DNA from 2 places in the Aeromonas rivuli genome. Region 2 is predicted to be linked to the other one. Evidence: predicted binding sites of a transcription regulator. Region 2 holds the regulator's gene; the other holds the start of a gene.
The links. Region 2 encodes sigma-54, which starts transcription at its own class of promoters, with help from an activator protein. Its sites were predicted from a motif close to TGGCACNGTTTTNGCTT; they were not measured.

Region 1: the regulator sigma-54 is predicted to act here: its motif matches at 5,600-5,616, upstream of glnA (glutamate--ammonia ligase).

Annotation. Positions count from the first base shown of each region.
Region 1 is NZ_CP079742.1:4,058,009-4,065,837, reverse strand. It holds gene KYK33_RS20270 (c-type cytochrome) at 21-497, shown strand; partial or broken gene KYK33_RS20265 (helix-turn-helix domain-containing protein) at 771-894, opposite strand; gene glnG (nitrogen regulation protein NR(I)) at 915-2,333, opposite strand; gene glnL (nitrogen regulation protein NR(II)) at 2,343-3,398, opposite strand; gene KYK33_RS18735 (DUF4124 domain-containing protein) at 3,479-4,033, opposite strand; gene glnA (glutamate--ammonia ligase) at 4,134-5,543, opposite strand; gene typA (translational GTPase TypA) at 5,893-7,704, shown strand.
Region 2 is NZ_CP079742.1:463,869-471,697, reverse strand. It holds gene dagF (2-dehydro-3-deoxy-phosphogluconate aldolase) at 1-86, shown strand, start outside; gene KYK33_RS02130 (BglG family transcription antiterminator) at 212-2,116, shown strand; gene npr (PTS phosphocarrier protein NPr) at 2,135-2,407, opposite strand; gene rapZ (RNase adapter RapZ) at 2,427-3,293, opposite strand; gene ptsN (PTS IIA-like nitrogen regulatory protein PtsN) at 3,341-3,787, opposite strand; gene hpf (ribosome hibernation promoting factor) at 3,790-4,077, opposite strand; gene KYK33_RS02105 (RNA polymerase factor sigma-54) at 4,099-5,538, opposite strand; gene lptB (LPS export ABC transporter ATP-binding protein) at 5,604-6,329, opposite strand; gene lptA (lipopolysaccharide transport periplasmic protein LptA) at 6,333-6,857, opposite strand; gene lptC (LPS export ABC transporter periplasmic protein LptC) at 6,844-7,404, opposite strand; gene kdsC (3-deoxy-manno-octulosonate-8-phosphatase KdsC) at 7,404-7,829, opposite strand, start outside.

The DNA of each region.
Region 1 (7,829 bases), 760 kb from region 2:
GCCCTGCCATCCGCGATCTGGTGGCCTACTCCTACTGGCTGGCGAGCGGTGCCCCCATCAGTGACAAGCTGCCGGGTCGCAACTTCTTCACCATCGCCACCCCTCCCCAGTCCCCCGACTTCAAGCGGGGCCAGAGCGTCTATGCCGAGCGCTGTGCCGATTGCCACGGCGCCGAGGGGGAGGGCAAGAAGGTAGCGGATCGCTACGTCTTCCCGCCACTGTGGGGCAAGGAGAGCTACAACTGGGGCGCGGGTATGCACGGCATCGACAAGGCGGCCGCCTTCATCAAGAGCAACATGCCGCTCTCTCAGGGGGGAAGCCTGAGCGACCAGCAGGCTTGGGATGTGTCGCTTTACATCAATAGTCAGGAAAGGCCCCAGGATCCCCGCTTCAAGGGCGACCTTGGCCAGACCACCAAGGCGTTTCATGGCAAGAACTCCCAGTACGGCTTACCCTCGCCGGTCGATGGTCACTTGCTGGGCAGCAAGGCATATTGAGCCCTCATGGGAGACAAGCTCGCTGAGACGCTATGCGCAGTGTCAGTGAGCCGCCAGGGGCAATGTTAGTCTGACAAGCGTCGACACTATCCGCCGTTTTTCGCATTGCAGCGAAAGACGGCGGATTTTTTCATGGCATTGCCAAGCCCGGAAGGGGGCCGCTGTGTGCTGAGCCGCTGCCGTTGGGATCATGATGGGGCTGGCAAAGGAGAGGCTTGAAATCGCAGCATGGCGGGCCCCCCTTGTGGCTGGGGGCCAGCCGAGCTCAGGAAAATCGAGTTCTTTCAGCTTGCGGGTGATGGGTGTTACGACCCCAGCCAAGCAGGCGTGCCGCCTCCTGCTTGTGGCCATGGGGTTGCTCCAGCGCCGTCTCCAGCATGATGCGTTCGGGCGTTGGAGCATGGCGTCGGTCGATATTCAGGAAAAATCGAGTTCTTTCAGCTTGCGGGTGAGGGTGTTACGACCCCAGCCAAGCAGGCGTGCCGCCTCCTGCTTATGGCCATGGGTATGCTCCAGCGCCGTCTCCAGCATGATGCGTTCGAACTGAGGCATGGCATCGGCCAGTATGTCTATCTCTCCCAGAGCCAGCTTGGCGGCGACCCAGTCGCGCAGCTGTTGCTGCCAGCCACCGGCCAGTGCAGGCTGACCCGGCTCGGCGACGCTGGTGATCGGGGTCAGCAGCTCGGGAGGCAGATCGGCGACCAGCACCTCCTGTCCCGAGGCCATGACGGTCAGCCAGCGGCAGACGTTTTCCAACTGACGCACGTTGCCAGGCCAGGGGAGCCGGCTGATGAACACCTGGGTATCCGGGTGCAGACTCTTGGCCTCGACGTTGAGCTCCTTGGCGGCTCGCAGCAGGAAGTGGTGCGCCAACTGGGGGATATCCTCACGGCGCTCCTTGAGGGCCGGGATATGGATGCGGATGACGTTGAGGCGGTGGAACAGATCCTCCCGGAATTCGCCATCGGCGACCCGCTTCTCCAGATTCTGGTGGGTGGCGGCGATGATGCGCACGTCCACCTGTACCGGCTGATGGCCGCCGACGCGATAGAACTGGCCATCGGCCAGTACCCGCAACAGCCGGGTCTGCACATCGAGTGGCATGTCGCCGATTTCATCGAGAAACAGGGTACCGCCATCCGCTTGCTCGAAGCGGCCATGGCGAATGTTGTTGGCCCCGGTGAACGCGCCCTTCTCATGGCCGAACAGCTCAGATTCGATGAGATCTTTCGGGATGGCCGCCATGTTGAGGGCAATGAAGTTTTTGTGGGCACGCGGGCTGTGGCGATGGAGGGCGTGGGCGACCAGCTCCTTGCCGGTGCCGCTCTGGCCGTTGATCAGCACGGAGATGCTGGACCGCGACAGCCGGCCTATGGCGCGAAACACCTCCTGCATGGCGGGGGCTTCACCGATGATCTCCGGGCTGCTGCTGGCGTCTTGCGGGCGGGTCTTGCGTTTGGTGCGCTGCTCTTTCAGGTGATTCTCGGCGCGGCGCACCAGGGTGACCGCCTCCTCGATATCGAACGGCTTGGGCAGATATTCGAAGGCACCACGCTGGTAGGCGTTGACGGCGGAATCGAGATCCGAGTGGGCGGTCATGATGATGATGGGCAAGTCCGCCTGACGACGATGGATCTGCTCCAGCAGGCTGAGGCCATCGATGCCGGGCATGCGGATGTCGGACAGGATCACATCGGGAGATCGTGCCTCCAGGGAGTGCAGCAGGGCCTCGCCATCGGCGAAACTCTCGCACTCGAAACCCTCGTTGCCCAGGGTGCGCTCCAGCACCCAGCGGATCGAACTGTCGTCATCGACGATCCATACTTTTGCGGTCATGACGTTCCCTTATTTGCGAAGCGGTAGATAAACGGTGAACTCGGTATGTCCTGGCCAACTGATGCAGTCGATACGGCCCTTGTGCTGATCGATCAGGTTTTGGGCGATGGAGAGGCCGAGCCCCGTTCCCCCCTCTTTACCGGTGATCATGGGGTAGAAGAGGGTGTCACGGATGGCATCCGGGATGCCGGGTCCGTTGTCGATGATCTTTATCTCGGCGGCGAGCCGGTAACGCTGGCCATGGATGGTGATCTGGAACACGGTGCGGGTGCGCAGGCTGATCAGGCCTGTCTGGCTGACCAGTGCCTCGGCGGCGTTGCGCACTATGTTGAGGAAGGCTTGTTGCAGCTGATCCGGTTCCATCTCGAATTCGGGAATGCTGGGGTCATAGTCCCGCTCTATGCGGATACCGCCTGGCAGTTCCAGCTCCACCAGGCGGCGAACCTGCTCCAGTACCGAGTGGACATTGTGAACCTGATGGCGGCCGGGACGCTGGGGGCCAAGCAGGCGATCGACCAGCAACCGCAACCTGTCAGCCTGCTCGATGATGATGCCGGTATATTCACGCAAGGCCGGATCCGGCAGCTCCTTTTGCAGCAACTGGGCCGCGCCACGCAGGCCACCCAGGGGGTTTTTAATCTCGTGGGCCAGACCGCGCACCAGCTCTCTGGCCGCCTGCTGTTGAGCATGCTGTTGCAACTCCTGACTGATCTTTTTCTGCTGGTCGATTTTGCGCAGCTCTACCACGATCAAACGCTGTTCATGGTCGGCCAGGGGGCTGGCACTGAGTTCGACCAGGCGAGGCTCCCCTTCCACGACCAGGGTCACCTCGCTGTCGGTGAAGCCTTGCCCCGAGATGAGGCACTGACGAAAGCGTTGCAAGTCGAGGGAGATGTGTTCCAGCAGATGGGGCAGTTCCAGCCCGATCAGCCGGCGTTGACTGAGGGAGAGCAGCTGTTCTGCCGCAGGATTGACGTGCTGAATGCAGAGACGTTCGTCCATCAGGATGACGGCAGTCAGCAGGTTGTCGAGTAATGTCTTGGCTTGATCCGAGCGGACTGGCACAGGTTTCTCCCTAAAACGGTGCTACACACCGGCAATGCACCAATATAGTGCATTCAGTCTACCCGCATAGGTGCAGAGGATCACCCTTTATGAGGCGTAGGGCCCAGGGTGGCTGCCTGATTGGCTCTGGTTCTGTGCAGATAGAAAGTCACAACTTCTGATTTAGCAAGGATCGTACCGTCTTTTGCCAGTAGCTCGAGCTGCACCCTGTGGGTGCCCCGATCCAGATTTTCCAGGCGGATGATCAGCGTGTTGTGGACCCGGACCCGCTCCTTGCCATCGAGCAAGAGACGCAGATCGAACTGGGGTGGAGGGACTGGGGTGACCTGGGCTTCGAACACTATGTTGCCCGTGTTGTCGCGCAGGGTGCTGTCTGGCTCGGGGGAGAGCAGGGAGATGGCCAGTTCGGCCTGTCTGACATCGGCGCCAATGAGGTGGTTGTAATTATCGACCTGTACCGAATGGGTGCTGGTGCCGACCAGGGGGGCGACCCGCAGATCGATTTCCTGAGTTTGCTGACCGGCAGGAGGGGTGCTGGTGTAGTGGGTGATCCCCCTGCTGTCGATCCAGGAGTAGATCTTGGCCCCCTGGGCGCTCAGGCAGATCAGCAGCAAGAACCCGGCATAGCGGCTCATTCTCATCCATCTCTCCTTGGTGGGATCTCGCCTAAAGCCTATCAGAGAAAAAACCCGCCATGAGGCGGGTTTTTTCTCTATTGGGTTCTGACTGTATCTGTTAGACAGAGTAGTACAGTTCAAACTCCAGCGGGTGCGGGGTCATGCGGACGCGGTCCACGTCGTGCTGCTTCAGCTCCAGGTAGGAGTTGATGAAGTCATCGCTGAACACGCCACCACGGGTCAGGAACTCGCGATCTGCATCCAGACCTGCCAGGGCCTCGTCCAGAGAGCCGGCAACGGTCGGCACTTCTGCGGCTTCTTCCGGCGGCAGGTCGTACAAGTTCTTGTCCATGGCATCGCCCGGATGGATCTTGTTGATGATGCCGTCCAGACCGGCCATCAGCTGGGCCGCGAAGGCCAGGTAGGGGTTGGCAGCCGGATCCGGGAAGCGCACTTCGATGCGACGTGCTTTCGGGCTAGGTACGACCGGGATACGGATGGAAGCGGAACGGTTACGGGCGGAGTAAGCCAGCATGACCGGGGCTTCGTAGCCTGGTACCAGACGCTTGTAGGAGTTGGTGGTCGGGTTGGCGAAGGCGTTGATGGCCTTGGCGTGCTTGATGATGCCGCCGATGTAGTGCAGTGCCATCTCGGACAGGCCGCCGTACAGGTCACCGGCGAACAGGTTGACGCCGTTCTTGACCAGAGACTGGTGGCAGTGCATGCCGGAGCCGTTGTCGCCAAACATGGGTTTTGGCATGAAGGTGACTGTCTTGTTGTAGGCGTGGGCCACGTTGTGGATCACGTACTTCAGCACCTGGACTTCATCAGCCTTCAGAGTGAGGGTGTTGAAGCGAGTGGCGATCTCGTTCTGACCGGCGGTAGCCACCTCATGGTGGTGGGCCTCGACGACCTGACCCATCTCTTCCAGCACCAGACACATGGCGGCGCGAATGTCCTGGGAGGAGTCAACCGGTGCAACCGGGAAGTAACCACCCTTGACGAAGGGGCGGTGACCCTTGTTGCCGTGCTCGTAGGCGGTACCTGAGTTCCAGGCGGCTTCTTCGGATTCAATCTTGACGAAGCTGTGGCCCATGGTGTTCGAGAAGGTGATGTTGTCGAACATGAAGAATTCGGGCTCTGGTCCAAACAGGACGGTATCGGCGATGCCGCTGGACTTCAGGAAGTCTTCGGCACGCTTGGCGATGGAGCGCGGATCGCGATCGTAGCCTTGCATGGTGGCCGGTTCCAGGATGTCACAGACGATGTTCAGGGTGGTCTCTTCGGTGAACGGATCCAGCTTGGCGGAGGCCGCATCCGGCATCAGCACCATGTCAGACTCGTTAATACCTTTCCAGCCGCCGATGGAGGAGCCATCGAACATCTTGCCGTCTTCGAAGAACTCTTCGTTGACCTGGTGGGAAGGGATGGAAACGTGCTGCTCTTTACCCTTGGTGTCGGTAAAGCGCAGGTCGACAAACTTGACTTCATGTTCCTGGATCAAGGCCATTACGTTCTGAGCTGACATGCTAAGTAACCTCCGGTGTTAAAACTCTTTGGGTGAATTCGTCATCACATTCACATAAGCGAGTATCGTGCCAAGTTTGTGACAGCATGATTTCAGGGCAGTTGCCGCATCTTGGCGTCCCAAAATCTGCTGCTTCCGCCCTACATTGCACCAATTTGGTGCTACCTGGGATCTTTTTGGTGCGCCAAACAAGTGCAAGAGGGCAGGAACCCCCATATAAACAGGCTTGTTGGCGCGGGTCTATGATCCAGATCCATTGCAGTGCGTGAATCTACTGCGATTCTGCTAGGCAGATCACAAAGGCGAGAGTACAATTAGCGCCCAATTTTACCCGGTGATTGAGGCGAGAATGTTAGAGAATTTACGCAATATTGCGATTATTGCGCACGTAGACCACGGCAAAACTACCCTGGTTGATAAACTGCTGCAGCAGTCTGGAACCCTCGACCGTACCACTGATGGTCAAGAGCGTCTGATGGATTCCAACGATCTGGAAAAAGAACGTGGTATTACCATTCTCGCCAAGAACACTGCAATCCGTTGGAACGACTACCGCATCAACATCGTTGATACCCCGGGTCACGCCGACTTCGGTGGTGAAGTAGAGCGTGTCATGTCCATGGTTGACTCCGTGTTGCTGCTGGTTGACGCCGTTGACGGCCCAATGCCGCAAACCCGTTTCGTCACCCAGAAAGCATTCGCCCAGGGTCTGAAGCCGATCGTCGTCATCAACAAGATCGACCGTCCGGGTGCTCGCCCTGACTGGGTAATGGATCAGGTCTTCGATCTGTTCGACAACCTGGGTGCCACCGATGAGCAGCTGGACTTCAAAGTTGTCTACGCCTCTGCACTGAACGGTTGGGCCACCATGGACCAAAGCGTTGAGTCCGACAACATGGAACCCCTGTTCCAGGCCATCGTTGACAACGTGGAAGCACCTGCGGCTGATGTCGACGGCGGCTTCCAGATGCAGATCTCCCAGCTGGACTACAACTCCTACGTCGGTGTTATCGGTATCGGCCGTATCACCCGTGGTCGCGTCAAAACCAACCAGCAAGTTACCATCGTCGGTGCCAACGGCAAGAACCGGACCGGTAAAGTGGGTCAGGTACTGGGCTACCTGGGTCTGTCCCGTACCGAAGTGGCCGACGCGCAAGCGGGCGACATCATTGCCATCACCGGTCTGGGCGAGCTGAAAATCTCCGACACCATCTGTGACAACAATGCTGTCCAAGCCCTGCCGCCACTCTCCGTTGACGAGCCGACCGTGAACATGACCTTCCAGGTCAACACCTCACCGTTCGCCGGTAAAGAAGGCAAGTTCGTGACCTCCCGCAACATCATGGAGCGTCTGACTCATGAACTGGTCCACAACGTGGCCCTGCGCGTGGAAGAGACTGAAGATCCGGACAAGTTCCGCGTCTCCGGCCGTGGTGAACTGCACCTGTCCATCCTGATCGAAAACATGCGTCGCGAAGGTTACGAGCTGGCGGTATCCCGTCCGGAAGTTATCCTGCGCACCATCGACGGCGTCCTGCACGAGCCGTTCGAAACCGTTACCGTGGACGTGGAAGAGACCCACCAGGGTTCTGTCATGGAGCAACTCGGCCTGCGTAAGGGCGAGATGACCAACATGACCCCGGATGGCAAGGGTCGTGTCCGTCTTGACTTCATGATCCCGAGCCGTGGCCTGATCGGTTTCCAGACCGAATTCCTGACCATGACCTCAGGTACCGGTCTGCTGTACCACACCTTCGACCATTACGGCCCGCACAAGGGTGGCAGCATCGGCGAGCGTCAGAACGGCGTGCTGATCTCCAACGCGACCGGTAAGGCCCTGACCTTCGCCCTGTTCGGTCTTCAAGACCGTGGTCGTCTGTTCATCGGTCACGCGACCGAAGTGTACGAAGGCCAGGTGATCGGTATTCACTCCCGTTCCAACGATCTGACCGTGAACTGCCTGAAGGGCAAGCAGCTGACCAACATGCGTGCCTCCGGTACCGATGAAGCTCAAGTGCTGACTCCGCCGATCCGCATGACCCTGGAACAGGCTCTCGAGTTCATCGACAACGATGAATTGGTAGAGATCACTCCCAAGGCAGTACGTATTCGTAAGAAGCTGCTGACCGAGATGGATCGCAAGCGCTCCGGTCGCGCCTGATCTCTCTCCCATCAGGCCGCTAATCCGGTCTGATGGTGGTGATAAAAAATCCGAACACCCCTGGTGTTCGGATTTTTTTATGGGCGCATGGCAAGGAAGGCGTCGGGAATGGGGTGGTGATCCGG
Region 2 (7,829 bases):
GCTCCATCATCGACCAGGCCAGTGGCGAGACCCGTCCCGAGGATGTACGCACCCTGCTCGCCACCGTCAAGGGCCTGCTGGCTTGATATCGCCATAGCCCCTGGTTAACACCCAACCCGACCCAGCTGGTCGGGTTGGGTTATTGAATGATTTGTCGATATGATCTCATCCCTCATCCCCTCATGGCCAGATCGGAGCGACCCAGACCCCTATGAAGTTTCCCACTCCCCGCCTGAACCAGTTGCTGGATGCCCTGCGCGATCAAGCCTTGCCCCAGGAGGAGCTCGCGCGCCAGCTGCAGGTCTCGACCCGCACGGTGCGCACCGATGTCTCTACCCTCAATGAGCTGATCGCCAACCACGGTGCCCACCTCATTCATCAGCGTGGTGCCGGTTATCGGCTCAAGATCTACAACCAGACGCTCTTCGATGCGCTGCTTGCCAGCCGCCAGCAGGAGGCGAGCCTGCCACGCACCAGCCGGGAGCGGGTGTTGCATCTGCAGATCATGCTGCTCAGCGCCGAGCAGGGGATCAGGCTGGAAGACCTGGCCGATACCTGGTATCTGAGCCGGGCGGCACTGCAGGGGGACATGGCCGAGGTGCGCGAGCGGTTGGCTCATTTCGGGCTGACCATAGAGAGCAAGGCTCGCCTCGGCATGCGCATCCAGGGCGAGGAGACGGCGATCCGCGCCTGCCTGACCCAGTTGCTCTATCAGGAGCTGCTCCATAACACCCAGTTGCAGAGCCTGCTGCCCACCCTCTGCCCCAGCAAGACCCTGGAGGTGCTCGGCAATCGGATCCACGAGCAACTCAGCCGCCACCAGTTGCGGCTGACCGATGAGGGGCTGCAGCAGCTGACCATTTACTGCGCCGTCGCCTTGCTGCGTCTCGCCGCAGGGCATGAGCTGGCCCAGTTTGATACCGAAGACTTGACCGACAGCATGTTGACGGCGGCCGAAGCCATCTTCGCGCAACTGCCCAGCCTGACCCGGCCGGGTGCAAGCGAGCTGGCCTGTCTGGCCATCCAGATCCAGGCGCGGGTCATTGCCGACAATCCCCTGCTCAATCCGGTCATGGCCGCGGAGAGTGAGCGGCTCGTCAGCCATCTGCTCGATTATATCCATCAGCATTTCCCCTATGACCTGCGCCACGATGCCCAGCTGCGCGGGGATCTGCTCACCCACATCAGCACCATGCTGCTGCGGGTCAAATACCAGATAGGCAGTCACAACCCGCTGGCCGAGCACATCAAGCAGCACTACCCCCTCGCCTACGACATCACCCTTGCCGCCATCTCCGAGTGGATCAGGCAGACCCCTTACCGGCTCACCAACCACGAGATTGGTTACCTGGTGATCCACATAGGGGTCGGGCTGGAGCGTCACTACGACATCGGCTACGAGCGTCGCCCCCATGCCCTGCTGCTCTGCGATGCGGGCAATGCCACCTTCCGGGTACTGGAGGCCAGCATCAGACGTGAATACCCGCAACTGAGGTTCACCAGCCTGGATTCGGTGCGCGACTACGAGGCCCTGGACAGGCTGGATCAGGATTTCGTGATAAGCACGGTACGGGTGAGCGAGAAAGGTATCCCAGTGGTACAGGTCAACCCTTTTCCGACCCAGTATCAGCTGGAGCAGCTCGGCAAGCTGGTGCTGATCGATCGCACCCGCCCCTACCTGCTCGACAAATACTTCAGCGAGCACCACTTCCTTATTCTCAATGAAGCCATCAGCCAGAGTCAGCTACTGATGCGAGTCTGCGAGCAGTTGGAAGCGGAAGAGATGGTCGAGGCCGGTTTTCGCGCTTCTCTGTTCGAGCGCGAGCACATCGTCTCCACCATGCTGGGGGAAGGGATAGCCCTGCCCCACTCCCTCGGCCTGCTGGCCAAGCGCACCTGTGTCTATACGGTATTGGCGCCACAAGGCATAGAGTGGGGCAACGGCGAGAGTGCCAGCCTCATCTTCGTGCTGGCCATCAGCAAGGGGGACTATGAGGAGGCCATGGGCCTCTACGATCTCTTCATCAGCCTGATGAACGAGAAGGCCAGCAAGAGTCTGCTGGCCTGTGAAAACTTTGCCAGTTTCAAGGCGCTGGCACGCACCGGGCCCCACTAACCAGGGGAGTGGTCGGCCCTACTCCTCGTTGAAACCCGAGGTGAACAGCGCCACCACTGCGGCCAGGGCCGCCTCTTCCTGGGGCCCTTCGGCCTGCACTTCCACCTGCTTGCCCTGGGCCGAATCCAGCATCAGCATGCCGATGACGCTATCGGCATCGGCCTCGACCCCCTCTTCGTTACGCAGCAGCACATGGGCATCGAACCCCTGTACCAGCTCGAACAGCATCATGGCCGGGCGCGCATGCATGCCCAGCTTGTTCTTCACTTCTACCGAGGCGGAAACTGTCATCTGACCTCCCGTTGGGCCATCAATGTTGCGGATCGCGTTTGTCCAGGGTGCGATGGCGGATCTGCACGTTCTTGCCGAGCCCCTCAAAGGTGCGAGCCAGCTGTTCGGCGATAAACACCGACCTGTGCTGGCCACCGGTACAGCCAATGCCGACCGTGAGGTAGCTGCGGTTGTTGCGCTCCAGGGCTGGCAACCAGGTCGCCAGCATGTTCTCTATCTGCAGGGTGAACTGCATCACGTCCGGCTGACTGGCCAGGTAGCGAGCCACGGGCTCGTCCTTGCCGGTAAAGGGCTTGAGTTCGGGGATCCAGTGCGGATTGGGCAGGAAGCGGGCATCGAACACGAAGTCGGCATCCTTGGGAATGCCATATTTGAAGCCGAACGACTCGAACACCAGCACCAGCTCGTTCTCTTTCTTGCCGAGCACCCGGGTCTTGATGAGCTCGCTCAGGTCATGGATGCTGAGGCTTGTGGTGTCGATGCGCAGGTCGGCGCTGGCCGAGATAGGCGCCAGCAGATGGGTCTCTTCACGGATCGCCTCGTCCAATGAGAGGCGCTTGCGAGACAGCGGGTGCAGGCGGCGGCTCTCGCCATAGCGCTTGAGCAGAGTACTGTTCTCGGCATCGAAGAAGAAGCTGCTGTACTGCACCCGGCCATCGTTGCGCACCTGAGCAAGCAGCGTCTCTAGCCGCTCCGGATCGCTGGGCAGATTGCGCACGTCTATGCTGACCGCCAGCTTGTCGTACTGACTCTGTACCGACACGATCAGCTGGGGCAATAAATTGACCGGCAAGTTGTCGACACAGTAATAACCGAGATCTTCCAGCACCCGCAGGGCGACTGTCTTGCCCGACCCGGATCGGCCACTGACTACGATGAGCTGCATCTTGCGCCCTCCCACAACAAGGATTGATTAGAGCTGAGTGATGCCCATCAGGCGGAGATCATGATCTGGTAGAGATCATCATCGCTGCTGGCCTGGCGCAACTGGCGGCACACCGCCTTGTCACCGAGCTTGGATGCCATCAGGGAGAGGGTCTTGAGGTGCTGCTTGCACTCGCTCTCCGGCACCAGCAACGCAAACAGCAGATCGACGGGCTGATTGTCGATGGAGTCAAAGGGGATGGGTTCTGCGAAGGTCATCAGGACGGCCGTTGGCGGGAACTCGTCGCCGATACGACCGTGGGGAATGGCGATCCCGGCACCTATGCCGGTGCTACCCATTTTTTCACGGGCAAGCAGACATTCAAACAGGGCCTGGCGTGAGGTTCCCAGCCGCTCGGCGGCCAGTTCGCTGATGATTTCCAGGGCGCGTTTCTTGCTGGTACAAGGGACCGCACTCTTGGTGCAGTCCCGACTCAGTATGTGTTCAAGTTGCATAGTTATTTTTGATTTAGCTTGTCTTTGTGCTTGATGATCTGTCGATCAAGTTTGTCGAGCAGGCTATCTATCGCAGCATACATATCTGCATGTTGTGAGTTGGCGAACACTTCGCCCCCGCTGACGTGTAGCTTGGCTTCGGCAATCTGGTTCAGTTTTTCTACGCTCAACACCACGTGAACATTGTTGATCTGGTCAAAGTGACGCTCGAGTCTGGCAAACTTGTTATTCACATAATCACGTAGTGCTTCGGTGATCTCTACGTGGTGTCCGGTCAAGTTAATTTGCATAACGTCTTCCTTTTGTTTTGCCTAAACCAGGCGTTTGCGCTGATTGGACGGTGGTATCAACAAGGATTCACGGTATTTGGCGATCGTGCGTCGTGCCACCATAATACCCTGTTCGGCCAACAAATCCGCGATCTTGCTATCACTTAACGGTTTCGCCGGGTTCTCCGCCGTCACCAGCTTCTTGATCAGGGCGCGAATTGCAGTCGATGAACATTCACCTCCTCCTTCGGTATTGACGTGGCTGGAGAAAAAATACTTCAGTTCGAAGATGCCGCGCGGGGTATGCATGTACTTCTGGGTAGTCACCCGGGAAATAGTCGATTCATGCATCTCCACCGCCTCGGCGATGTCGTTGAGCACCATGGGTTTCATGGCCTCTTCGCCATATTCAAAGAACCCCTGCTGCTGCTCCACGATGCAAGTGGCAACTTTCAGCAGCGTCTCATTGCGGCTCTCCAGGCTCTTGATGAACCATTTTGCATCTTGCAGATGGGAGCGAATGAACTGGGTATCCTGGCTGGTACGCGCCTGGCGGGCCATGGCCGCATAGGTCTCGTTGACCCGAATGCGCGGTGCCGAATCCGGATTGAGCTCCACCACCCAGCGATTCTGACGCTTGATGACGGACACATCCGGGATCACATACTGGGAGTCACTCTGCACCACCCTGTTGCCGGGCCTCGGCTCGAGCTGCTGGATAAGGTCGATGACCTCCTTGAGATCCCCCTCCTTGAGGCGGGTCTTGCGCGCCAGGGTGCGATAATCACGATTGCCCAGCAAATCCATGTGCTCGCCAATCACCTCCCGCGCCTCGGCCAGCCAGGGCAGATCGGGGCTGAACTGACCTAACTGGATCAGCAGGCACTCTTGCACCGAACGGGCGGCGATGCCCACGGGATCGAAATGCTGCACCCGCTTGAGCACGGCTTCCACCTCGTCGAGCTCTACCTCAACCTCTTCGCTGCTCACCGCCTGCCGGATATCCTCCAGAGGACTGGTCAGGTAACCGGACTCATCAATGCCATCGATGATGGCCAGGGCGATGGCGGCATCGACATCGCTGAAGGGGGTGAGTCGCATCTGCCACAGCAGGTAGTCCTGCAGGTTCTCGGTGGTTTCCCCCTGATAGACGCTCTCTTCCCCCTCAAAGACGGGCCCTGCACTCTGGCCAGTACCGGCGGAGTAGACATCATCCCAGCTGCTGTCGACCGGCAACTCGTCAGGCATCTGTTCCTGCGCCATGGCCTCGCTGCTGTCGAGCTGACTCTCGTCTTGCTTGACCTCGGCATGGGTCTCCTGCAGCTCGGCCTCTTCTTGCTCGAGCAGGGGGTTGTTATCGAGGGCTTGCTGGATCTCCTGCTGAAGTTCCAATGAGGAGAGCTGGAGCAGACGAATCGCTTGTTGTAACTGTGGCGTCATGGTCAATTGCTGACCGAGGCGCAACTGGAGTGTCGGCTTCATCTACGTCGGGATATCCTTATATTCAGCGAGGCGGTCATCAGGCAGCAAAGGGTGATTTCCCCTTACTATAGACTGAATTGATCGCCCAAATAGACACGCTTGACCTGTTCATCGGCCAGGATCTCGGCGGGAGTGCCTTCCGCTATCATCTGGCCATGGCTGACGATATAGGCCTTCTCGCACACGTCCAGCGTCTCCCGCACGTTGTGGTCGGTGATAAGCACACCCAGGCCCCGCTCCTTGAGGTGCTGGATGATCTTCTTGATGTCGATGACGGAGATGGGATCTACCCCGGCAAAGGGCTCATCCAGCAGGATGAAGCGCGGTTCGGCGGCCAGGGCACGGGCTATCTCGACTCGGCGTCGCTCGCCACCGGACAGGCTCTGGCCCAGGTTGTCGCGAATGTGGGTGATGCTGAACTCTTCCAGCAGCTGTTCAACCTTGTCTTCACGCTCCTCCCGACTCAGCCCCTTGCGGGTCTGCATGACCCCCATGAGGTTGTCATAGACGGAGAGGCGACGAAAAATGGACGCTTCTTGCGGCAAGTAACCGATGCCATTGCGGGCACGGATATGCATGGGCTGCAGGCTGATGTCCTGCTCATCGATGGTGATAAGGCCCGCATCGCGCTGCACCAGGCCAACAATCATGTAAAAAGAGGTGGTCTTGCCCGCACCGTTCGGGCCGAGCAGACCCACGATCTGGCCAGTGCCCACTTCCAGGCTGACATCACTGACCACCATGCGCTTCTTGTAGCTCTTCTGCAGCCCTGCTGCTTTCAACACGGCCATGGTTTATTTGTCCTGCTTCTTGTCGGCGGGCTTGTCGAAGTTCTCAACCTGATCAGGCAGGAAGACCGTCTTGACGCGATTGGTCTCCCCCTTGCTCTCGGCGATCATCTTCTGCTTGACGATGTCATAGCGAATGAGGTCGCCGTTGACCTGGCTGTCCTCCTGCTTGAGTTCACCGTTGCCGGTAATGGTCACCAGGCGGTTCTTCAGCTCATAGCGGATGCTGTCACCGTGCGCATTGACCGGCTTGCCGTTATCGAGGATCTGGAAGAAAGTGGCGGGCTTGCCATAGGCGGTCATCACCTCGGCACCCTTCTCGCCGGAGCGGATCACCACGACCTTGTCGGCCTTAATCTTGATGGTGCCCTGGGTGATGATCACATCGTCACTGAAGGTGACGCGATTATCCTGCATCTCGGCGATCTGCTTGACGGCGTCCACATACACCTTCTCGGCGAAGTCGGACTCTTTGGCGTTGACGCCACCGCACAGCAGCAGTGCCAGGACGGCCAGATTAACGTTTTTCATTGAAATAGATGGCATGACCTTGATCCAGTAATTCGAAATATTTGCGATCCAGATGACCCTTCAGGCCCACGCCCTCGGTCTGGAACTCTTTGGCGACTATGTTGACCTGCCGATTGCTTCTCACATCCTGGGTCACCAAGTCCAGCTCCAGATAGGGTGTGTCCAGGGTGGAGATGAAGGAGGTGGGCAAGAGGCCATCGAGATGGACCTTGTCGCGCAGTATCACGTTGTCGTCCGTGTTGAGCACTCCCGTCTCGGCGGTCACCTTCCACTCTTCCTGACCCTTGTCATCAAACAGATAGACGATGGGCTTGTCGAAGGTAGCCTGCTCGAGCAGCTGAAAATACTCGGCATAGACAGACTCCAGCCGCTCGCTGCGCTTGCCTGTCTCGTCGAAGCGGGTGGTCACCAGATCCTTGGCGATGAAGTCCGGCTGATAATGTTCTGTCTTGGTCGCGGCTGGCGGCGCCAGGGTCACGTCTCCCAATTGCCAGATGGCCAAGGCAGCCAGGAAGAGCACTGCAAACAGCAAGGTCTGGCGATTGATCATGCCGACACCTCGGCCAGCTCATCGGCATGGCCCTGAGCCTGCAAGATGAGATCGCACAACTCGCGTACCGCCCCCATGCCGCCACCCAAACGGGTGACCAGATCGGCCCGGGCCGCAACCAGTGGATGAGCATCGGCAACTGCGACCCCCAGCCCACAGGCCTGCATCACCGGCAGATCTATGGTGTCATCCCCCATATAAGCGGCCTGAGTGGCCTCCAGGCCCAGTTTGGCCAATAGCGCCTCAAAGTGAGGCAGCTTGGTGTCCGCCCCCTGTACCAGATGCTTGACCCCCAGACTCGCCATCCGGTTGCTGACGATGCGCGAGTTGCGGCCGGTGATGATGGCAATCTCAATCCCCGCCTTCATCAAGGCCTTCATGCCTGCCCCGTCCCGGGTGCAGAAGGTCTTGAGCTCTTCGCC